DNA from 3 places in the Nocardioides lacus genome. Region 2 is predicted to be linked to each of the others. Evidence: riboswitches for the same ligand, from Rfam matches in the RefSeq annotation. Region 2 holds a riboswitch; each other region holds the start of a gene.
The links. Region 2 has a riboswitch for cyclic di-AMP ahead of P5P86_RS08220 (C40 family peptidase). Riboswitches for the same ligand answer to the same signal wherever they lie in the genome.
Positions count from the first base shown of each region.

Region 1: it holds a riboswitch for cyclic di-AMP, as region 2 does, so the genes downstream of both, P5P86_RS13740 (transglycosylase family protein) here and P5P86_RS08220 (C40 family peptidase) in region 2, are expected to answer to the same signal.
Region 3: it holds a riboswitch for cyclic di-AMP, as region 2 does, so the genes downstream of both, P5P86_RS06595 (C40 family peptidase) here and P5P86_RS08220 (C40 family peptidase) in region 2, are expected to answer to the same signal.

Region 1 covers NZ_CP123620.1:2,903,761-2,911,434, forward strand. Annotated here, with positions in the region: gene P5P86_RS13715 (NAD(P)-dependent alcohol dehydrogenase) at 1-536, opposite strand, end outside; gene P5P86_RS13720 (MerR family transcriptional regulator) at 661-1,128, opposite strand; gene P5P86_RS13725 (hypothetical protein) at 1,162-1,740, opposite strand; gene P5P86_RS13730 (MFS transporter) at 1,857-3,344, shown strand; gene P5P86_RS13735 (SDR family NAD(P)-dependent oxidoreductase) at 3,369-4,136, opposite strand; gene P5P86_RS13740 (transglycosylase family protein) at 4,221-4,559, opposite strand; cyclic di-AMP (ydaO/yuaA leader) riboswitch at 4,560-4,704, opposite strand; gene P5P86_RS13745 (alpha/beta hydrolase) at 4,791-5,549, opposite strand; gene P5P86_RS13750 (OsmC family peroxiredoxin) at 5,596-6,039, opposite strand; gene P5P86_RS13755 (hypothetical protein) at 6,198-6,371, opposite strand; gene P5P86_RS13760 (LapA family protein) at 6,376-6,873, opposite strand; gene P5P86_RS13765 (DUF2269 family protein) at 6,999-7,439, opposite strand; gene P5P86_RS13770 (flavin monoamine oxidase family protein) at 7,526-7,674, opposite strand, start outside.
Region 2 covers NZ_CP123620.1:1,744,747-1,752,420, reverse strand. Annotated here, with positions in the region: gene P5P86_RS08250 (sensor histidine kinase) at 1-523, shown strand, start outside; gene P5P86_RS08245 (response regulator transcription factor) at 520-1,167, shown strand; gene P5P86_RS08240 (Flp family type IVb pilin) at 1,321-1,542, shown strand; gene P5P86_RS08235 (Flp family type IVb pilin) at 1,547-1,771, shown strand; gene P5P86_RS08230 (M48 family metallopeptidase) at 1,784-3,007, opposite strand; gene P5P86_RS08225 (hypothetical protein) at 3,004-4,254, opposite strand; gene P5P86_RS08220 (C40 family peptidase) at 4,308-5,294, opposite strand; cyclic di-AMP (ydaO/yuaA leader) riboswitch at 5,308-5,481, opposite strand; gene P5P86_RS08215 (hypothetical protein) at 5,650-5,856, opposite strand; gene P5P86_RS08210 (NYN domain-containing protein) at 5,940-7,244, opposite strand; gene P5P86_RS08205 (DEDD exonuclease domain-containing protein) at 7,318-7,674, shown strand, end outside.
Region 3 covers NZ_CP123620.1:1,405,500-1,413,173, reverse strand. Annotated here, with positions in the region: gene P5P86_RS06605 (HNH endonuclease signature motif containing protein) at 1-774, shown strand, start outside; gene P5P86_RS06600 (PilZ domain-containing protein) at 930-1,544, shown strand; gene P5P86_RS06595 (C40 family peptidase) at 1,573-2,220, opposite strand; cyclic di-AMP (ydaO/yuaA leader) riboswitch at 2,227-2,417, opposite strand; gene P5P86_RS06590 (HAD-IIA family hydrolase) at 2,611-3,414, opposite strand; gene P5P86_RS06585 (sensor histidine kinase) at 3,444-4,661, opposite strand; gene P5P86_RS06580 (response regulator transcription factor) at 4,654-5,349, opposite strand; gene P5P86_RS06575 (hypothetical protein) at 5,394-5,927, opposite strand; gene ligD (non-homologous end-joining DNA ligase) at 6,055-6,960, opposite strand; gene P5P86_RS06565 (L,D-transpeptidase family protein) at 6,964-7,668, opposite strand; gene P5P86_RS06560 (ATP-dependent DNA ligase) at 7,665-7,674, opposite strand, start outside.

The DNA of each region.
Region 1 (7,674 bases), 1.2 Mb from region 2:
ACCGCCACCTTCTTGCCCGGCCCGGCGCCCCAGCGGCGCAGCGGCGAGTACGTCGTGATCCCGGCGCACAGCAACGGAGCGGCGGCCGCGGGGTCGAGGCCGTCGGGCACCGAGAGCACGAAGTCGGCGTCGACGACCACGTGGGTCGAGTAGCCGCCCTGGGTGGTCGTGCCGTCCCTGTCGGTGCCGGCGTAGGTGGGCGTCATGCCCCGGCGGCAGTACTGCTCGTCGCCGTTGCGGCAGTTGGTGCACTCGCCGCAGGAGTTCACCATGCAGCCGACGCCGACCCGGTCACCGACGCGGTGCCGGGTCACGCCGTCGCCGACCTCGGTCACCCGGCCGACGATCTCGTGGCCCGGGACGACCGGGAACGGCTGCGGTCCCCAGTCACCGTTCACGGTGTGGATGTCGGAGTGGCAGATGCCGGCGTACTCGATCTCGATCAGGACATCGTTCGTGCCGACGTCGCGGCGCTCGACGGTTGTCGGTGCCAGCGGCTCTCCGGCGGCGGGTGCGGCGTAGGCGTTGACGCGCATCAACAGACTTTTCCTTTCGGGGTGGGGTGGTCGCGGACGTACGGCGCTCAGGCGCCGTACTCCTCGTCGCTGACGTGCTCGAGCCCGCCTCGGGTGGCCCGGTGGCGGCGGTCGGCGGTGAAGGTCAACGTCTCTCCTCGTTCTTCGTGGTCCTCTTGAGGCGGTCCGCGAGCGCGGACGCCTCGTCCGAGAGCTGTGATGCGCGGGCCTCGTCGCCCGCCTCGAGGGCCTGCCAGTAACCGATCTTGAGCCGGACGTAGCGCTGTCGCAGCGCCACCTGCTCCGCCTCGACCGCCAGCCGCCGCTCCTGCTGCTCCAGCAGGTCGATCTGGTCCCGGGCGGCGGCCGCACCCTGGCCGCCGTTGGCGATGTAGGTCCGCATGTCGCTCACCGACATCCCTGTCGCCGCCAGGCAGGCGACCCACATCACCTGGTCGAGGTCGTCCTCGTCGTAGACCCGGTGCCTGCTGCTCGCGCCGCGGCTGATCGGCGCGATCACGCCGATCGACTCGTAGTAGCGCAGGGTGGTGGCCGGGAGACCGGTCAGCGCGGCCGTCTCCGTGATCGTGTAGCGGTGGCTCCTCGTGCTCACGTCTTCGACCGTAGGAACTTCGAGTACTCGAAGTCAAAGACCCTTCGGCGGGGGTCCGAGCGCGCGGCGGAGTGCCGTGGTCGTCGTCAGGACGCTCCGGCCGGGGGCGGCGACCAGCTGGCAGCCTCTCAGCTCGATCGTGACGACCTCCGCCTCGGCGGTGCCGGGATGGGAGAGGTAGGCGGTGACGCTGCTCCCGTCGTCCATCGGGCAGCTGGAGCGCCCGGGGGCTTGCACCGGGGCGCTGTCCACGGCGGCGACGAGCGCGCGGGCGTGCGCGGCGTCCAGCACGGCGAGCGAGGCCCGGCAGTGGCGGGAGTTCAGCCCGGGGCGCCACAGCAGCTCACCACCACTCGGACGCGGATCGAGCCAGGTCGTGCCCGACGACGGCCCCGCGCCGGAGCCGTGCGTGGCGACGATGCACGTCGGCGGCGCGCCCCGATGTCGCACCACGCGGGTCGCCACCGGTACGGCGGGGGCGACGGCGTACACCGGCACTCCGCGACGCCCGTCGTGGTCGGCACGGAGATGTCGCACACCCGCGGCGGTCCCACCGGCGAGGACCAGCACGGCGGCGAGTACGGCGGCGAGTACGGCGAGACGACGGACCACCGGCCCCGTCTGGCGCGACGGTGGCCCTTTGCACCGCGAAAGTGTGCCCAAGACCACTCCTCGACCGATGTCATCGACGCGTGAGCGTTCCCTGGCGGCAGTTAGCATTGCTAACGATGACGACGAAACCGGCTGCCCCGAAGCTCGATCGACCAGTCGCCCGTCGCACGAGCCGCGAGATCGAGCCGCCGTCCAAGGGTCTGGTGCTGGCGATCTGCTGCTGCAGTCTGCTGATCGTCTCGATGGATGCCACGGCCGTGAACGTGGCCCTGCCCTCCATCCGCGCCGACCTCCACACCGACGTCTCGACGCTGCAGTGGACCATCGACGGCTACACCCTGGCGATCGCGAGCTTCCTGCTCCTGGGCGGCGCCACCGCCGACCGGGTCGGGCGGCGCCGGGTCTTCCAGATCGGCCTGACCGTCTTCGGTCTCGCCTCGCTGCTGTGCAGCCTCGCGCCGAACGTGCAGACACTGGTCGGCGCGCGCGTCCTCCAGGGCATCGGCGGGTCGATGCTCAACCCCGTGGCAATGTCGATCATCACGAACACCTTCACCGACCGCCGCGAGCGGGCTCGCGCCGTGGGCGTCTGGGGCGCCGTGGTGGGGGTGTCGATGGCGTTCGGCCCGCTGGTCGGCGGCCTGCTGACCGAGCACGTGAGCTGGCGCGGCATCTTCTGGATCAACGTCCCGATCGCGCTGGCGGCGGTGATCCTGTGCCACTTCTTCGTGCCCGAGTCGCGGGCCGCTCGGCCGCGCCGGATCGACGGGGTGGGCCAGACGCTCGCGATCGTCTTCCTGGCGAGCCTCGTCTACGCCCTGATCGAGGCGCCCCAGGCCGGCTGGGGGTCACCGCGGATCGTGGTGCTGCTCGCCGTCGCCGTGCTCGCCGCGCTCTGCCTGGTCCTCGTCGAGCGCCGTGTGGCCGAACCGTTCCTCGACCTGCGGTTCTTCCGCAGCGTGCCGTTCGCCTCGGCCACGATCACCGCCCTGATCGCCTTCGCGGCGTACGGCGCCTTCCTCTTCGTCAATGCGCTCTACCTGCAGCAGGTGCGCGGGCTCTCCCCCTTCGACGCCGGCCTGCGGATGCTGCCGCTCGCGCTGACCACGCTGGTCGCCTCGCTCGCCTCCGGCCGGTTGGTCTCCCTGTTCGGCACCCGCCCCTCGCTCGTCTTCGCGGGCACGATGCTCGCGCTGAGCGGCATCAGCCTGACGTTCCTCACCACCGACACCTCCTGGTGGCTGATCGGCACGAGCTACGTCCTGTTCGGGCTGGGCTTCGGTGCCATCAACGCCCCCATCACCAACACCGCTGTCTCGGGCATGCCGGTCTCGCAGGCCGGCGTGGCGGCCGGGGTCGCCTCCACCTGCCGTCAGACCGGCTCGGCGATCGGCGTGGCCCTCGCCGGCACCCTCACCGGCGTCGGGGCCGCGACGAACCTCGGGCCGTCCTTCGCCGCCCACACCCATCCGCTGTGGTGGCTGGTCACCGTGGTCGGCGTCGTCGTGCTGCTGCTCGGTGTCCTCGCGAGCACCGGATGGGCGCAGCGCTCCACCGAGCAGGTCAACCGCCTCCTGGACGAGTCGGCCGAGGCCGCCGCCTGAGGCCGCGGCACCGCGGGCCGGCTGTCACAGACCGACGCTGCCCTGCATGATCCCGCCGTCGATGGTCACCGTCGTCGCCGTCATGTAGGCGGCCTTGCCCGAGGCGAGGAAGACGACGACGTCGGCGATCTCGCGCGGCTCGGCCATCCGACCGAGCGGGATCGCAGCCTCCAGCCGCTTCATCTTCTCCGGGTCGGACTCGGTCGAGGCGTTGATCGGCGTGCTGACCGCACCGGGCGCCACGTTGACCATCCGGATGCCGTGCTCCCCCAGCTCGACGCCGGCCGTCCTGGTGAGCATCCTGATCCCGCCCTTGGACACGCAGTAGGCGATGTTGCCGGGCATGGGCCACTCCTCGTGCACCGAGGAGATGTTGAGGATCAGGCCGCCCTCCCCCTGCGCGATGAACTGCTTCGCGGCGGCCTGGCTGCCGAAGAACGCGCTCTTCATGTTGATCGCCAGGACCTTCTCGAAGTCCTCCTCGCTCGTGTCGAGCAGCCCTGTTCGGGTCTCGATGCCGGCGTTGTTCACCAACACGTCGAGGCGGCCGAAGCTGTCGACCGCCTTCTGGACCATCGCGTGCAGGTCACCCGAGCTGGACACATCCGCCTCGATCCCGACCGCGCGGCCGCCGGCGTCCTCGACCCGCTTGATCAGCGACTCGGTCTCCTCCGGATGGGCGACGTAGTCGATGACGAGGTTGGCGCCCTCGGCGGCGGCTGCCAGCACGATGGCCTCACCGATCCCGCTGTTCCCGCCCGTGACGACGACTGTCTTGCCCTCCAGCAGCATGTCCTCCACCTCTCGCCGGGCGGTCGTCGGTCGACCGCGCCCTGGGACCAGTGCCCACTTCGGGCGGGTCGACCGACGTGAGCCTCAGCGCACGCCGATGCGACTCGAGCACGCCGGCCAGGCGCCCCAGCCCTGATGCGCCTTGATCCGGTTGGCGACCTTGATCTGCTGGTGCTTGCTGGCACGGTGGGGCAGCGAGGCGAAATGACGGCCGCCGTAGGCGCGCCAGGTGCCGGCGCTGATCTGCAGGCCGCCGTAGTAGCCGTTGCCGGTGTTGACGTGCCAGCGGCCGCTGGACTCGCACTCGGCGAGCCGCTGCCAGGTGTGGGCCGTGACGGCCGAGCTGGGAGCGGCCGTGGCCACGACCGGGACGAGCGAGGCCGCCGTCAGGGCAGCCGCTGATACGAGGGTGCGCATGCGCATGGGTGATCTCCTGCGCGCCTGCGGAGTTAGCTGTCGGGTTCGGGCGCAAGATGCCCGGCCGCGCGTGCACGGCTTCACCCCAAGGGTCGTCAGACCCGCGGTTCCTGGGTCCCCCGCTCCTGCCCGAACAGGTCGGTGTCACCGCCGCGCGGGACAGGACTCGGCGTCACGCGGCGGTCGGCCCGGAGGTCCCGGGACGCACCGAGGGTAGGCAGATCGCTCCCGCCAAGGTCAAACTCCGGCCCGGCCGAGCACCTCGAGCAGGCGGGGGAAGACGGCCGAGCCCGGATCGATGACATCGAAGTGATCGGCGTCCGCGAGCGCGTGCAGGCGGGTGTCCGGGTGAGCGCCGGCATAGGAGCTGCCGAGCGCCAGCGGTACGACATCGTCCGCCGTGCCGTGCAGGATCTCCACCGGCGTGGCCGGGGCCGCCAGGCGCACCGGGTCCAGGTCGGCCCGCAGCTCGGGCGGGGTGCCGAGGAACGCCGTCACGGCTCCGCTGCCGAGGTTGTGCCGGTGGGCGAGGACCAGGTCGGCGACCGGAGCCAGGGCGACGGTGAGCACCAGGTCCCTGGCCGGAGCCGCGGCGGCCGACCAGAGCGCCAGGTGGCCGCCGGCGGAGTGGCCGAGGACGACGACGCCGCTCGGGCGATGCCCGATCAGCTCGGGGAGGGCTGCCAGCGCGGCCCGGACGTCGGCGGTCGTGGTGTCGGGGTCGCCCGGGACGCGCCGGTACTCCGGCACCACGACCGACCAGCCGGCCGCGCGCAGCGCGGCGCCGAGCCGGCGGGTGTGCATGCGGTCGGTGGCCGGACGCCAGAAGCCGCCGTGCAGCATCACCAGCAGCGGCCTGTCGCCTCGATCGCCGGGTCCCGCGTGGTCGCGGTCCGCGCGCCAGAGGTCCGCCACCTGGTCGGGTTCGGGGCCGTAGGAGGCCTCGGCGTCGGGCTGGGGGCCGGGCTCGGTGAGGATCGCGGGATCGGCGCTCATGGGGCCCAATCTGTCACGCCGCGACCCTCCGCCGTACCCGCGACGCTCAGCTCTCGAGCGCGGCGTCGAGGGTGATGTCGACACCGGTGAGCGCCTTGCTCACCGGACAGTTGGCCTTGGCCGCCTCGGCCGCCTCCCGGAAGCCGGCCTCGTCGAGGCCGTCCACCTCGCCGCGTACGGCGAGCTTGATCCCGGTGAGCTTGAAGCCACCGGCCGCCTGGTCCGGGCCCAGCGACACGTCCCCCTGGACGTCGAGGGCCTCGGGCGTGCCGCCGCGCTGGGCGATCTCCGCGCTGAGCTGCATCGCGTAACAGGCGGTGTGGGCCGCGGCGATCAGCTCCTCGGGGCTGGTGGCGCCGCCCGCCTCCTCGGCGGCGCGCTTGGGGAAGGACACGTCATAGGTCCCGACGCCGGAGCTGGTCAGCTCGACCTGGCCCGAGCCCTTCTCGAGCGTGCCGTTCCAGGCGGTGCGTGCGGTGCGCGTGGGCATAGCGGCTCCTTCGTGTCATGGCGGTGATGGGCCACCGCGGTGGTCGTCGACCTCGCTGTACCTGATTCGCCCTCCTCCTACACCCGCCGTGCTGCACCAGCCGGCCGACGCTGGCGTGGCGACGGCCAGGGCGCGCTCAGCGGGCGGCCAGGGCGCGCTCAGGGCAGCGGGGCGTCCTCCGCGGCGCGGTTCGAGGGGCACTCGGCGTTGCTGCAGACCCGCTCGTCGGGGGTCCCGTCGGCCTCGGTCACCCGGGTGGGGTCGCCCGCCTCGCGCGGACGCAGGTCGACCGGCGCGCCGCAGAGCTGGCAGGGCTTGGTGTCGGCGTACACGCGATCACGCGGCCCGGCGCCGCTTGGTATCGCGCCTGGCCTCACGCTTGACCCGTCGGCGCAGCTGCCAGATCCGCAGCGTTCCGGCGACGCCGGCCAGGAAGAGACCCGCCACCGTCGCGATCAGCAGCGCCACCGCCAGCGGCGTACGGCCCTGCCAGCCGAGGAACGAGACCGTCACGCTGCGGGTGTTCTGGGCGATGAAGACGATCAGCAGGACGAGGACGACGCCCAGCGCGATGATCGACACCCAGGCGCGACCGGTGCGCGAGGACCGCAGCGGGTCGGGCCGTGCCGGGGGCTCGTGGCCCGGTGCGGTATCGGCCGGGGTGTCGCCGGGAATCGTCCCGGGCGCTCCCGTTCCCGAAGGGCCCGTGGCCGGGTCGGGTTGCACCGGATCGGGGCGCAGCGGGTTCGTCGCGGACGGGTCCGTCGAGGCCGGGTCGCCGGGGTAGGGGTCGTTCGGATAGGGGTCGCCGGAGTGCTGCGGCAGGTCGGTCATAGGGGATCAGTACCCATCCGAGGCCCCGTTCGCCGCGCGAGGGTCACAACCGTGGCCCGGCCCCCGGGCACACAGCACCGCGTACGGCGCCCACCCGGGCCCGACGCCCTGGCGGGCGGTGTCGATCAGGAGCCGGGCTGGTACACCATCAGGAAGATGATCACGGCGAACAGGATGCCCGTGATGCCGCCCGCGGCGGCGACCTTGCCGACCAGCGACGGCCCCGACGCCACGTCGGCGGCGGCCTTGTCCAGCGTCGGGACGACGACGAACAGGGCCAGCGCCGCCGCGACCAGCCACAGCAGCAGCGAGAGCCAGATCCAAACGTCGCCGAAGCTGGCGACCTTGCCCGGGTGGTACGGCGAGTCCATCGACATCAGGCCGAAGCCGAAGATGACCACCAGCACGGAGGCGTAGGCGTAGATCGTCGCCATCCGCGAGGTCTGCTTGATGACGGCGGCGTCCTGCTGCCGCAGACCCCGCGAGGCGGTGGTGGCGGCATGGACGAGGGGGCCGACCGCGAAGACAGCGGCGAGCAGGTGGAGGGCGAGCAGCACCTTGAACATGACGGTGAGGCTACGCCCGCCCTCGCACCTGTCGACGACCGGGCCCCGGTCGGTCGATCCGCGATCAGGCCACGGACGCCCGGCGGTCAGGCGAGCAGCCGAGCGGCGATCTCACCGCCGACCCGGATCGCGCCGTCGACGTGCTGGAAGCCCAGCCCCGCCACGTCGCTGCTGCCGAAGTCGAGCGCACCGAGCGGCTCGCGCAGCTTCGCGCCGTACCGGGTCAGGCTGCCCA
Region 2 (7,674 bases):
CGAGCGGATCGCTGTCCTGCGCGAGCGCATCAGCGCGGTGGTGGCGGAGATCCGCCGCTCGCTGGTCAACCTGCGCACCTCGGTCGGCGCCAGCGAGAGCCTGGGGGCGGCGATCGGCTCGATCGCCCGCAACCTCACCGAGGTCTCCGGTGTGCCCATCCACGTCACCCTCGACGAGACGACCGACCGGCTGCGGCCCGAGGTGGAGGCGGAGCTGTTCCGCATCACCCAGGAGGCGATGAACAACGCGATCAAGCATGCCCGGGCCTCTGCGATCGAGGTGCACTGCCAGGTGCGTGCCCCGCAGGCGCGGATCACCGTCAGCGACGACGGGCGCGGCATGCAGAGGCCGCGGACGGGCTCCCACGGACTCTCGATCATGCGGGAGCGGGCGCTGCTCATCAACGCCACCCTCGCGATGACCGAGCGGGACGGCGGCGGGGTGTCCGTCACCGTCGAGATCACTGATGGAACTGATGACGCCTCCGCTGCGGAGGCCGGGAAGGCGAGGGTGGACGCATGACCTCGGTGCTGTTGGTGGACGACCACGAGCTGATCCGCGAGGGCCTGGCGGGCGTGATCGACCTGGAGGAGGATCTCGACGTGGTCGCTCAGGCCGGTACCGTCGCCGATGCGCTCGCGCTCTACGCCCGGCTCTCCCCCGACGTGGTCGTCGCCGATCTGCAGCTGCAGGACGGCACCGGGCTCGACATCCTGCGCGCGATCCGGCGCCAGAGCAACACCACCGGCGTGGTGGTGCTCACCATGCACTCCGGGGACGACCAGATCTTCGCCGCGATGGAGGCCGGCGCCTCGGGCTTCGTCGGCAAGGACGCCCCCTCCCAGGAGGTCGTCCGCGCCGCCCGGCATGCGGCCGTCTCGCCGCGGTCGTTCGTCTGCTCAGGGCTGGTCGGAGCGATGATGCGCCGGCACACCAGCGAGTCGACCCGCCTCTCCGATCGCGAGCACGACGTGCTGGTCCTCCTCGCCGACGGACTGGGCGCGGCGGCGATCGGCGAGCGCCTCTACCTCTCGGAGTCCACCGCCAAGTCGCACATCGCCCGGATCTACCAGAAGCTCGGCGCCGCCAACCGGGCCCAGGCCCTCGTCACCGCCATGCGGATCGGGCTGCTCTCCAGCGTGAATCCCACCGGCTCCACGAGCTGACCCGGGACCACCCCGCTCCCCCGGATAGTCCGAACGGACTACGCCGGTCGGCACCATCACCCGATCCCCCGCGAGCCCTCCTCAGGTGACCATGGACACATCGGCGGGTGCGTTCGCCCCGCCCGGGGGAAAAGATCCTGAGGGGGACTCTTCATGCTGGAATATCTGCGCATCATGCTGGACGCGCGCCTGGCCAAGATGGACGAGCGCGGTGCGTCCGCCGTCGAGTACGGGCTCCTGATCGCCGGCGTCGCCGCACTGGTGGTGGGCATCGTGTTCGTCTTCGGTGACAAGCTGCACAGCGTCTTCCAGAACACCTGCAACTCGGTCAGCAACTCGGACTGCTCGAAGGCGACCAACACCACCGGCGGCTGACCGCATGACCCGGGCGAGCACGCCGACCGGCATCCGCCGGATAGCGATGACCGAGCAGCGACAGCGCACCGACCGCGGGGCCTCCGCGGCCGAGTACGCGCTGCTCGCCGCCGGCATCGCCGCCCTGATCGCCGGGATCGTGTTCCTGCTCGGCCCGCACGTGAGCGATCTGTTCGGCAACACCTGCGACAAGGTCGCGGGCGCTACGCACCAGGGCGCGTGCACGTGACGGCGGCGCCGCTCACCTGCCGCCCAGCACCCGCTTCGCGACGGCGATCCGCTGCAGTGCCGTCGGGTGTGACCCGAACAGGAACTGCGACCACGCCGGCGGCGTCGGGTCGGCCAGCGCGCTGATCGCCAGCCGGCGCTGCAGCGCGACGAACGAGCCCTCGTCCCCGGTGGTCTCCAGGGCGGCCACGTCGGCCCGGGTCTCGATCTGCCGGCTGATGGTGTTCTCCACCGGCAGCGCCAGCACCGAGGCCAGGGCGAAGAGCGCCAGCAGCAACGGCACCACGGCCGGGTCACGCAGCCGGGTCCCGCGACGGCCGAGGAGGAGGCCCAGCAGACCGACGCCGAGGAACGCCGCCGCCACCCCGAGCAGGGTCCCGCTCAGCACGTCGTCGTGGTGGGCGTGCCCGAGCTCGTGGGCCACGACCGAGAGCACCTCGCCTCGCGGCAGGTCGTGGATCAGGTTGTCGTAGAGCACCACCCGGCGGGTCGATCCGAAGCCGGTGACGTAGGCGTTGAGCTCGGTGGTCCGCTGCGAGGCGTCCACGACCAGGACGTCGTCGAGGTGGACGTGCTCCTTCGCCGCGAGCTGCATGATCTGGGTGCGCAGGTCGCCCTGGGGCAGTGACGTGAAGTCGCTGAAGAGCGGCTCCACCAGGACCGGGTAGACGAAGGAGCCGAGCAGCACCAGCGCGGCGATCACGACGCCGGCGATCGCGGGCCACGCCCGCTGCCAGCGTCGTGCGATGCCGAGCAGCACCACCACCGCGATCGCCGTGGCCACCACGGTGACGCCGGTCCCGATCCCCAGGTCGGAGAGGTACGACGCCCAGCTCTGCCGTGACAGCCCGTAGCGCAGTTGCTGGTGCTGCAGCGCGATGTCGAAGGGCAGGGTGACGATCCGGCCGAGGACCGTCACCAGCACCACCAGCACCGTGGTCCGCAGCCACCACGGGCCGCGCAGCCGCGCGTCCACGGCCCGTCCGAAGCGGGTGAAGCCCAGCAGGCAGGCGACCAGCACCGAGACGACCAGGCTGCTGCGGCCCAGCCAGCGCGCCGCGTGGGAGTACGCCGTGGCGCGCTCGATCTGCGCCGGGGTGAAGACGCTCTGGGCGCTGGGCGGGTGCAGCCGGCCGCCCGGGTAGGGGTGCCAGGGCACCAGCACGACGGCGAGCACGACGAAGGCCACCGCTCCCCCGGCTGCCATGGCGAGCGAGAGCCGCCGCACGGTGATCACCGGGCGAGCCCCTGCAGCTCCCGGCGCCACTGCGTGGTGAAGTCGGTGAGCCCGAAGCCGAACTGGCGGCGCATCGTCGCGTCCAGGCCGGCACCGCCGCGGACGTCGTCGTACAGGTGGACCAGGGCCTGCTCGCCGCCCAGCCGGGCCAGCAGCCGGCAGGCCAGCCAGGCCGCCTCGTACTCGGCGCCGAAGGACTCCGACTGGTCGTTGAACTCGGCCGAGCCCGGCAGGTGCGCCGGCGCACCGTCCGTGCGCACCTCGGCGATGATCTGGCGGGCGGTCGTGGACAGGGGCAGCGTGACGTCGCGCAGCGCGACGTAGTCGGCGAAGCCCTCCAGCAGCCACGGGGGGAGGGTCTGGTTGGTGGCCACGTCGGTCGCCGCATGCGTCGCCTCGTGACTGAGCACGATCTGCGCGCCCTGGGTGTTGAGGCCACCGATCACCTGCGGGTTCACCAGCACGTGCACGGGGCCGCTGGCGCTGCCGTCGACGCTGGCGGTCACCGCGGCGACGCCGTGGTAGGTGCCGCTCGCAGCACCCATCATGCGCTCCAGGCCGGCCTCGTCGGACGGCACCTCCAGGACCAGGTCGGGGTGTGGCCAGGGCAGCACCTTGCGTACCGCCGCGACGGCGCGGTCCGCCAGCGTGCCGTACCGCGCCGCGCGCCGCTGCGCGGCCACACCGCTGCCGGCGAGCACCACCGTCGCGTCCTCCGTACGCCGGACCTGCACGGGGCCGGCGAGCCACAACGGCAGCCGCCCCTCACCGGCACCGAAGCCTGTCACCTCGACACGGCCGCCGCCGTCGTCGCCGGCCGGGGCGAAGGTAGCGCTCACGTCCGTCGAGGCGGTCGAGGCGTCGACGCCGCCGAACCGCCAGGTGATCGCGACGTCGGCACTCCACGAGCCGTCGCGCGCCACCGCACCGTCCTGCGCGACGTAGCGTGCGGTGAAGTCCTGCACCCGCAGCGCCACCGCGTTGGCCACGGCCGTCCGAGCGGCCGTGCCCTGGACCTGGTCGGGCCGAGCGTCGCGCACCGCTCGCTGCAGGGCGTTCAACGCGGCCGCCGCCTCACCCGGTTGCTCGGCCGCCGGCCGGCCCGAACGGGCGGCTCCTGCGGGCACCACGTAGGTGTCCCGGCCGTGCAGCCGCCAGGCGAGCACGCCGAGGGCCACCGCCAGCACGACGACAGCCGCCACGACGACGCGGACCGCCACTCGCGAGGAGCGGCGGTCCGTGGTCATGGCGCCGAGTCAATCAGACCCGACCCAGGTGAGGTGGTCGGGGTTGGTGCGGGTCAGCCCGGGCGGACGGCGCCCACGTAGGGCATGGAGTACAGACCGGTGACCTTGACGCCCACGCTCGGGTTCTCGGCGTTCACGATCAGGCCGTTGCCGATGTACATGCCGACGTGGCTGATCGGGTGGTAGTAGAAGACCAGGTCGCCGGGCTGCAGGTCGGAGGCGGCGATGTGACGACCGGAGTTGTACTGCGCGGCCGAGGAGTGCGGCAGCGAGACGCCCGCGGCGCCCCAGGCGCGCATGGTCAGGCCGGAGCAGTCGAACGCGTTCGGCCCGGCCGCGCCGTAGACGTAGGCCTTGCCGACCTGCGCCATCGCGTAGGAGATCGCCGTGGCGGCGCTGCCCGTGGCAGCGATGTCGTCGGTCGAGACCCGCGTCGAATCGCGGGAGAGCAGTGCCTCGCGCTGCTTGGCCTGCAGGCCGTCGAGGACCTTCTTGGCCTCGGCCAGCTTGTCGTCGATCGTCGCCTTGGCCGCCTTGAGCTGGGCCTGGGTGGCGGTGACGTCGGCGGCGCGCTTCGCTGTCGCCTGCTGGCGCAGCTCGAGCGCCTGCACCTGGTGGGAGTAGTCGGTGAGCAGGCTGTCCTGGATGCCGTCGTAGGCGGACATGGTGGACAGCCCGGCAAGGAACGCCTTGGGGTCGTCGCTGACGACGACCTGGCCCACGGCGGACATGTTCGAGCCCTCGAACTGACGCATCACCGAGTCGCGGACCTGGTCGCGCACACCGCTGAGCGCCTTGTCCTGGCGCTTCTGGTCGGCCTGGAGGTCGGAGAGCTCGCTGCGCAGCTGCTTGAGCCGGACGTTCGCGGCGTCGTACTTCTCACCGGCGGCGTCAGCCTGCTGGTAGAGGTCGTCGACCTGTGCCTGGACGTCCTTGATGGAGGGGGTCGCGTGGGCGGAGGTCGAGGGCAGGATCCCCACGACTCCGGCGACGGCGAGCGTCGCGATACCAGCGATGAGGCGGTTCCGACCGTTCAGCACGAGCGGGCGTTCTCCCTTGTCTGTCGTACGCCTACCGGGTGAGCTGACGGATTCGGGCACGACATGCCCTACTCCCACTCCTCACGTCCACCTCGGACGTGCCTTGCGGGAGATTCACCCCAGATGACGGCCAGGCCGTCGATGGTTCCCCGGCTCGTGATCCACCCCGATGTGGCTCACGACTCAGCGCGGCACCCGCGCGGATCCGGTGTGATCCACTGCCTCGGGCACCAAGTGACCTAGACCTTAACCGAGGGCGGCACAGCCTTGCCAATCCCTCTCCACAGTGTGTCGATATCCAATCTGACCCACGCATCACTCCTGTCACATCCGTATCAGGAGCCCCACGCATCGGCTAGGCCGACTCGATCGCGGGACCCTCCACCGGGGAGACGAGCCGCAGCGGTGGCACCAGGCCACCGTCGGCGAGCACCTGCAACGCCCGCCTCTCCTCGTCCTCCATCGTCAGCTCGGGTGGCAGGCCCAGCAGCACCGTCACCACGCAGTCGTGACACTCCAGGCCTCGCACCACACAGGTGTCGCAATCGATCGTCGTGCTCATGTCGGCGACGTTCGCAGCCACCACCGACAGTTTTGGTACGGCGGTCGGCCGGTGTGTCGCAGCGATGCCGACCCCGGCCCCGGTCAGCGCAGCGCCTGCAGCAGCACCGGTGTCGGCACCGGCCGGCCGCCGCTGAGCGCGATGTCGCGCGCCACGGCCTGGTCGTCGCTCACCACCAGCACCACCCGCCCCGGGGGCTCGGCCGCTACCAGCTCACGGATCACGTCGTCGGCGATCACGCCGGCCGGGCTGAACACGACCCGCACGCCGCGCGGCGCGCCGGCCAGGTGACGGGCAGCGGCACCGGGCACGGCTGCGGCGTCGAAGACGACGGTCGTCTCGGCACCGGTACGCGCGACCAGCGGCGCCAGCGCCTGCATCAGCCGGATCCGCTGCGCGTCGAGCGCCGAGGCGGGCCAGGCCTGCTTGGTGACGTTGTAGCCGTCGATGACGAGCCTCGCCCGGGGCATCGCCAGGTAGCCCTCCAACTCGCCGAGGCTGGCGACCGTGCGACTGCGTCCGGCGGGCCCGGGCGGTGCCTCGGCGTACGTCGCCTCCACGCTCTCCCCCGGCGTGCCGCTGGCCTGAGGCAGGGCGAGCTCGCGGCGCAGTCCGGAGGCGGCGTCGATGATGGTGTCGAGCAGTAGCCGCGAGCGCAGCGTGGCCTCCTCGCGCTCGCTGCGCGCTGCCCGGCGCTCGTCGCCGGCTTCGGCCTCGAGCTGGGCGACACGCGCCCGCAGCTGGCGCAGCTCCCGGGCCTGGCCGGCGACCGTAGCCTCGGCCTCGGTCCGGGCGGCCTCCGCGACGGCGAGGGTCTCCTCGACCCCCGCGAGCGCCTCGCGCCCGCCGGCCCGCGCCTCGCCCAACCGGCGACGCAGCAGCAGGTTCTCCTGCCTGGCCGCCTCGAGGTCGGTACGGCGACGCTCGCGGGCCTCGCGCAGCTCCTGCTCGAGCTGGTCCACCCGGCGCTGCAGGCGGGTCACGTCCTGATCGGCGACCCGGGTCCGGGTCTGCAGCCCGCGCAGCGCCTCGTCGAGCTGCTCGGTCCAGCCGACCGGCCGCACCAGCCACGCGAACGCCGCCGCCTCGGCCGGGTCGGCACCGGAGGGCAACCGGTCCGCGGCGTAGCGCGGACGGGAGGAGCGCAGCTGCACCGCGAGCCGCTCGCGCAGCCCCTCCTCGGCGTCGGGCTCCGCCTCGAGCGCGGCGGTGATCGCCGTACCTCCGGCCCGCGCCCGGCGCGCGGGCGCGAACGCCGCGATCCGTCGCAGGGTGGCGGGCAGCTCGGGGACCTGCGGGAGCACCTCGGCGCTGAGCGCGACGATCCGCGTCCGCACCGGCTCGGGGAGCTCGGCGACGGAGGGCACCGGGCCCGGGGCTGTGGTCACGAAGTGAAGGATAGGTGCGCCGACACAGCGCGCCGCCCCGGAACTGTCGGTGCTCGGTCCTACGGTCACGGACATGAGCAGCACCGCAGCAGCGACAGCGCGATCGCGTTGGGAGTCCCAGCGCAGCTTCGACGAGCTGGGGCGCCAGCTGCGCGACGTGACGTTCTGCGTGGTCGACCTGGAGACCACCGGCGGCTCGGCCGAGGCCGGGTCGATGATCACCGAGATCGGCGCGGTCAAGGTCCGTGCCGGCGAGATCCTGGGCGAGTTCCAGACACTGGTCAACCCGCACAGCGCGATCCCGCCGTTCATCGCGGTGCTCACCGGCATCAGCGACACCATGGTGGCCGATGCGCCAGGGATCGAGTCGGCGCTGCCGGCGTTCCTGGAGTTCGCCGCGGGGTGCGTGCTGGTGGCTCACAACGCACCC
Region 3 (7,674 bases), 340 kb from region 2:
CGCCTCACCACGCATCTGTTAGAGGTCATCGCCCCCGACATTGCCGAAGCCGCCGAAGCCGCAGCGATCCACCGGCTCGAGGAACAGGCCCAAGCGAGAGCGACGTTGTCGATCACCGACCAAGGCGACGGCATGACGAGGATCCACGGCATCGTGCCCGAGGTCGTGGGTCATCGGTTGCGGACCTACCTGCAGGCCTACACCCAACCCCGCATCGCCGCCCTGGAAGCCGACGGCAGAGTCCAACCCCGCAGCCGGCTCCTCGCCCACGCCTTCGCCCAACTCCTGGAGAACACCGACCCCACCCGACTCCCCGCCCACGGCGGCGACGCCACCACCGTCATCGTCACCATGACCCTGGACCAGCTACAGGCCGACCTCGGTGTCGCATGGCTCGACGACGGCACCCCCATCAGCACCGGCGAAACCCGCCGCCTGGCCTGCACCGCGGGCATCATCCCCGCCGTCCTCGGCGGCAACTCCGAACCCCTCGACCTGGGCCGCACCCGACGACTCTTCACCCCAACCCAGCGCAAAGCCCTCGCCCTACGAGACAAACACTGCCGTGCAGAAGGCTGCACCGTCCCCGCACCCTGGTGCGACGCCCACCACGACCAACCCTGGTCAACCGGCGGCCACACCAACCTCGCCCACGGATCCCTCCTCTGCGGACACCACCACAGACGCGCCCACGACCCCACCTACGCGACGATCAGGCTCCCCGACGGCCGATACCGCTTCCAACACCGGCGTTCGGCGGTTCAGAGACGGTGACCGGCCCTAAGCCGGCAGAAATGTGCACGCGATTGCCAGTACCGCCACGGAAAGCGTGGTTCTCCTGGCACGATGTCGCAGTGACTCCCAGGATATCCAGCTCGCCTTCGCGGGTGGCGGCTCCGGAACCGCGGGTCCCGGCCGATCAGAAGGGCATGCACTCGCCCGACGTCAACCAGCCGGTCCTGCTGCGCGGCGAGAGCGGCGAGTTCGCCAGCCGGGTGGAGGGGATCACCGAGGGTGCGTTGATCTTGGCCCGCCCGTTCGGGCTTCCCCTCGACACCGACCTGGACATCGGCCGGCCGTTCGAGGTGCAGTGGACCTCGGCGGTGGGTCTCTACGCACAGTCGGTGCGGGTCACCGAGCGCGCCATCGACGGCAAGGTCCGGATCTGGCACGCGGAGCCGATCAGCAAGGTCCGGGTGACCAACCGGCGCGCCCACGTGCGGGTGTCGGTGGCGCTGCCGCTGATCCTGGAGTACGGCGAGGAGAAGTTCGAGGCGTCGCTGCTCGACGTGAGCGAGGCGGCCCTGCGCTGCCAGATGCCGCAGCCGCTGCCGACGCCGGAGGAGGGCGAGGAGCCGAGCCTGCGGGCCCACTTCAACCTCGGCGGCGCCGAGTTCGCCCTCGACGGCGACCTCTTCCGCAGCACCCCCAAGCGCGACATCACCGAGCTGGTGATCACGCTCCCGCCCGACGAGCGGACCCGCTCGGCACTGCGGCGGGCGGTCTTCGCCGAGCAGATCCGGGCGCGTCAGCTCTCGCGCTGACAGCGTCCGGACCCGCCGGCGGGCGCGCTCAGGAGAGCCGCAGCGTGCCGGGGAACCAGCCGTTGGTCCAGATCGCTTCCTTGCGCACGTCGGCGCCGGAGTACGGCGCGTGGATGATGATGCGGCGACCGTGGCTCCAGCCGTCGAAGATGCCCACGTGGTAGACGTGACCACCCGAGGTGAAGAACACCAGGTCGCCGCGCCGCATGTGCGCACGGGAGATGTGGCGCACCGCGCCGGACTGAGCCGCCGCCGTCCGCGGGAGGTGCAGTCCGACCGCGCGGAACGAGTAGAGCATCAGACCGGAGCAGTCGAAAGAGGTCGGGCCGGTGGCACCCCAGCGGTAGGGGTCGCCCTGCTGCCGGGCGGCGACGTGCAGCGCGCGTCCCACCCGGTGGTTGCGCCGGACCTTCCGCCGGTGCTCGATGCGCAGCTTGCGCTCGTGCTTGGTCAGGCGCGGCTTGGCGCTCGGGGTGACGACCGCGGCCTTGGAGGTGGCCGTGGCGGCACCGTCCGCCGGTGCACTCGCCGGTGCACTCGCCGGGGCCGCGGCGGGCAGGGTGAAACTCGACAGGCTGGTGGTCGGGGCGCCGACGGCGTGGGCGCCGACGGCCGGAAGGGCGATAAGGCCGGCACAGGCGGTCGCGGCCATGGTGGTGCGAATGAAGTTGGGCATGCGTGGGTGTCCTTCCCACGCCTGCGAGGTGAGCTGTCGGGTTCGGGCGAGAAGGTGCCCGGCCGACGTCCTGGAACTGCGAGACGTCCGGCTTCACCCCGAGCGGCACGCCGGTGGTCCGGCGCCGCCGCGTGGAACGTTGGGTCCCCCGCTCCTGCCCCTGGGTGATCGTCTTACGGAACCGGCTCCGGAAGGGGCAGGACTCGGCGTGTGCCGGGGCCGGTGCTTGCTGGCGCAAACGATCAAGACGGTAGGCATACCAATCAGCGGAAATCCAAACAGGGTGCCGCTGATTCAGTGACGCAGGTCACACGCTAAGCGTGAATCCTCAACTTGAATGCGATTCAAATCACGCGGTTCCGCCTCGACAGCCGGTTCGGTCGCGCCGTCTCAGTCGGCTTTCGGCGGGTGCACCAGGGGGATCAGATCCTTGACCGAGTCGACCACGGTGGTCGGTCGGTACGGGAACCCCTCGACCTGGTCGGCTCGGGTGGAACCGGTCAGCACCAGGAAGGTCCGCAGGCCGGCCTCGAGCCCGCTGATCACGTCGGTGTCCATCCGATCGCCGATCATCGCGGTGGTCTCGGAGTGCGCCTCGATCCGGTTCAGGGCGGTGCGCATCATCAGCGGGTTCGGCTTGCCCACGAAGTACGGCGTGCGCCCCGTCGCGGTCGAGATCAGCGCCGCCACCGAGCCGGTCGCCGGCAGGGTGCCGTGCTGCGAGGGCCCGGACGGGTCCGGATTCGTCGCGATGAAGCGCGCGCCGCCCTCGATCAGCCGGATCGCGCGGGTGATCGCCTCGAAGGAGTAGGTGCGGGTCTCCCCCAGCACCACGTAGTCGGGCCTGCGGTCGGTCATCACGTAGCCCACGTCGTGCAGCGCCGTGGTCAGGCCGGCCTCGCCGACGACGTATGCCGAGCCACCGGGGCGCTGGTCGGCCAGGAACTTCGCCGTGGCCAGCGCCGAGGTCCAGATCGCGTCCTCGGGCACGTCGATGCCGCTTCCGAGCAGCCGGGCGCGCAGGTCGCGCTGGGTGAAGATCGAGTTGTTGGTCAGGACGAGGAAGCGGCGGCCGGTGGCCTTGAGCGCCTCGATGAAGTCGGCGGCCCCGGGCAGGGGCACCTCCTCGTGGACGAGCACCCCGTCCATGTCGGTCAGCCAGGTCTCGATCGGCCGGTGGGTACCACTCGTCATGTCCCCATCCTGTCGCATCAAGGGCCGGTTCAGCGCCTGGGGAGCACGATCTCCACGCCGTCGGCGGCGTACTCGCCCTCGAGCCGGCCGCCCAGGGCGGTTGCGACGGCCCGGGCCCGTGCCATCGGCGCGCCGCCCGTCCTGCGCTCCGATCGGGCGGACGCTGCCCGCACGGTGATGCGCAGGTGCGCCTCGGTGCCCACGGCGAAGCCGATCCGGACGGCGCCCCTGCTGCGGTGGACCACGTCGACCAGGAGCAGCTCGAGGATCTGCTCCACCGGACCGGGCGTGTACGTCGTCGCGGCGCCGCCCTCGATCTGCGCTGTCAGCTCCCGGCCGTGTGCGTCGAGCTCGTCGGCCCAACGCTGGGCGACCTGACCGGCGAGCGCCTCGAGGGGAAGGGTGGCCCCCGCCACCAACGCGCGGCCTCGCGCCGCCGCGATCAGCTCGCCGGTGACCTCGTCGAGCTGGTCCACCCGTCGCAACGAGCGGGCCAGCGCGGTGGCGACATGCTCGGGCAGGTCGTCGCGGACCGCCGCCTCCTCCAGCTCCCAGCGCAGTCCGGTCAGCGGCGTGCGCAGCGCGTGCGAGGCTCGGCGGGCGAACTCGTCCTCCCCGGCCAACCGGTCCTGCAGCTGCTGCGCACTGGCATCGAGCGCTTCGGCTAGCGCGCGCACCTCGGGAGCACCGCGCCGCGGCAGGTCGAGCTCGAACCGGCCCCTGCGGAGCGACGAGGCCGCCCTTGCCAGTCGACGGAACGGCCGGGTGTACCACCCGGCGAGGAGCAGACCCACCAACGTCGCCACCACCACCGTCATCAGCAGCAGGAGCACCAGGTCCGACCGGCTCTGCCACGCGGTGGCACGGACGACCCCGGCATCCTCGCTGAGCAGCACGTACCCGCCGTCGGCGGTGCGGGCCGCCGACCACACGTCGGCACTGCCGGGGTCCGTGTCCAGGGAGCCGGTGTAGCCCGACCCACGGACCTCGACGTCGGGGCCGGTAGCCGGGTGGTAGCGGATCGCCACATCGGGTCCGGCGATGGGCCGCAACAGGGACGGGTCGACGATCCCGCCCGAGGAGAGCCGCTGGTCGAGGAGTGCGGCGAGCACCAGCACGTCTCGATGCCCCGCCTCGCCATCGTGGGAGCGCACCGAGCGTTCCACCGACCAGGTGCGCAGCAGGTAGCCAGCCGGCACCAGGACGAGGACCAGGGCGAGAAGGAGAAGGACGAGCCTTCTAAGCATCCGAGGGGCTGCCCTCGAGGCGGAACCCCACGCCGCGGACGGCGACCACCCGGTCGGCCACACCGGCCGACTCCAGCTTGCTGCGCAACCGCCCGATCGTGACGTCGAGCGTCTTGGTCGAGCCGAACCAGTTCTCGTCCCAGACCTCGGCCATCAGCCGCTCGCGGGGGACGACCTTGTCCCGAGCGTGGGCCAGCACGGCCAGCACCTCGAACTCCTTGCCGGTCAGCGGCACCTCCCGGTCGTCGACATAGACCCGGTGGGCGGCGACGTCGATCCGCAGCCCGCCCTCGGCGCCGGGGACCGCTCGGACACCGGTACGGCGCAGCAGCGCGCGCACCCGGGCCTGCAGCTCGGCCAGTCCGAACGGCTTGGCGAGGTAGTCGTCAGCGCCGTAGTCGAGCCCGACCACCCGGTCCAGCTCACCGGCCCGGGCCGTGACGATCATGATGCCGCCGTCGTACCCGGCCGAGCGAGCCTCCCGGCACACGTCCAGACCGTCCATGTCGCCCAGCCCGAGATCGAGGATGACCACGTCGGGCGTGATCTCGGTGCGTCCGTCGAGCGCCTCGAGCGCAGCGGCGCCGGTCTGGACCCAGCTGACGTCGTAGCCCTCGCGCTCGAGGGTGCGCACGAGGGGGAAGGCGATGTCCTCCTCGTCCTCGACGACCAGCACACGATGAACCACGGGAGAAGGATAGAGGTCACGGCTCGACCCGGCAGGATAAGTCCTCACGCGGCCCGGCGCGGTGTGCGCCGGCGCCTGGTCCGTCCGGCCGCGATCAGCACCGCCGCGGCGATGACCATCACCGGCACGACCGGCAGCAGGACCCGCTCCAGCAGCGAGCCGGAGCCGAGGAACGGGTAGCCCAGATAGGCCACCCGCACCACCGCGCGCTCCACGTCGGGTCCGCTGGTGGGCAGCTGCCAGGGATCGACGCCGGCGTCGCTCGCGGTGAGGGCGCCGAGCAGGTCGCGCGCCTCCACCTCGCGGGTCACCCGGACCCCGCGGTCGTACGGCGCGGGCGGCCGGAACGTGATCACGTCCCCGACACGCAGCTGGCCGACCGCTGCCTGCGTGGAGAGCAGCAGCGTGCCGCGATCGGCCTTGCCGGCCAGGTCGTGGCCGGCGACCACCGAAGGCTGCACCCCCAGCAGCGCCTGGACGCCGAGAAGCACCACCGCCACCACGATCACCAGCCCGCCGGCCACCAGCCAGCCACGGGCCGAAGCGGCCCGCCGGTGCGGAACGGTGGAGATCTCCACGCCGCCGACGCTAGGTCGGCGCTCCGCCGGCCGCCACCCCGTCGGATCCACGCCGGTCCTACAAGCTCGCCACGGGGTCGCCACGCCGCGGTAACACTGCTCCCACCGCCGCTGCGAAGCGACGGGTCTAGTCCGCGCCGAAGAGATCCCCGTGCTCCCGCATGCGATCCAGCACGTCCTCGAAGCGCAGCTGCTCCAGGCCGAGGGGGTCCTCGGCGCCGCCCTCCACCTCGGCCCAGGTGACGGGAGCTGCGACGGTCGGCTGCTCGCGTCCGCGCAGCGAGTAGGGGCACACGGTCGTCTTCGACCCTGCGTTCTGCGACCAGTCCAGGAAGACCTTGCCCGTACGCCGGCTCTTGGTCATCGTCGCGGTGACCAGCTTCGGGTGCTCGCGCTGCAGCTCCTCGGCCACCTCCTTGGCCAGGGCGGAGGACTCCTCGCTGGGCAGGACGGCGGGAAGCCGGGCGTAGAGGTGCAGTCCCTTGCTACCGCTGAGCACCGGCGTGCTGGCCAGTCCGCGGCCGACCAGGAGCTCGCGCGCCAGCAACGCCACCTGGCAGCACTCGTGCAGGCCGGCCGGCTCGCCGGGATCGAGATCGATGACGATCCGGTCCGCCCCCAGCGGCTCGCCGTCCGCGGAGACCCGCCACTGGTGCACGTGCAGCTCCAGCGCGGCCAGGTTGACCAGCCAGGTGAGGGTGGCCAGGTCGTCGACGATCGGGAAGGTGAGCAGGCCGTCCTTGCCGCTGGCCGTGCGCGAGCCCGTGGTCGGGACCGTGGCGGTGCGCACCCAGCGCGGCGCCCGGGACGGAATGTTCTTCTCGAAGAAGCTCGAGTCCGCGACGCCGTGCGGCCAGCGCACCCGGGTCACCGCCCGATCGCGGAGCTGCGGCAGCAGCACCGGCGCGATGGTCGCGTAGTAGTGCAGCACCTCGCCCTTCGTGGTGCCGGTGCGCGGATAGAGCACCTTGTCGAGGTTGCTGACCGCGAGGGTGCGCCCCTCCACCTCGACCCTGACCTCGGCGTCCGCCATCGACTAGCGCCCGATCGCTATCACCGGCACCCGCGCCGGGTCGAGGCGGTGCATGAGCTTCTTCAGCAGCCAGCGCGGCGCGCTCACGCAGCCCGCCGTCGCACCCGTGCCGTTGACGTGCAGGAAGATCCCGGCGCCGCGGTGGCGTACCTGTTCGGCGTTGTAGTCCAGGACGAGGGCGTACTCGTACTGTCTCGGGTAGGCCGCCAGCCGCTCCGAGCCGTTCTCGTCGCTCAGCGGCAACCACCAGCGGAAGCCGCCCTGCGCCTTGTTGCGGTAGCGGTTGTAGAACGGCGAGGCGTTGTCCTCCACCCAGTAGTCGCCCGGCCGGATCCGACGGTAGGGCAGTTCCCGGGTCGCGGCGTGCGGATGCGTGCCGAAGGCGGACACGAGTCCGTAGGTGCCCAGCGGCGTGGTGCCGGTCCCCTGGTGACGGCGGCCGCCCGCGACCAGGCCGCCGTACCCGATGTGACCGTCCGTGCTGGTCAACCGCCGTCTCCAGGCACCGTCGCGCAGCACCCACAGGCTGACCCGCGCGCGGCTCCCCCGGCGGTGGTTGACGGTGACGACCTGGGTGGTGCCGGCGCGCAGGTGCACCGTGACGCCGCCGAGGGTGACGGCCGACGGGGCCGCCTGGGCCGGAGCCGAGAGGCCCGGGAGCAGCAGCGGGCCGGCGGCGACCACCAGCGCGAGCAGGAGCCGCCTCACGAGAGG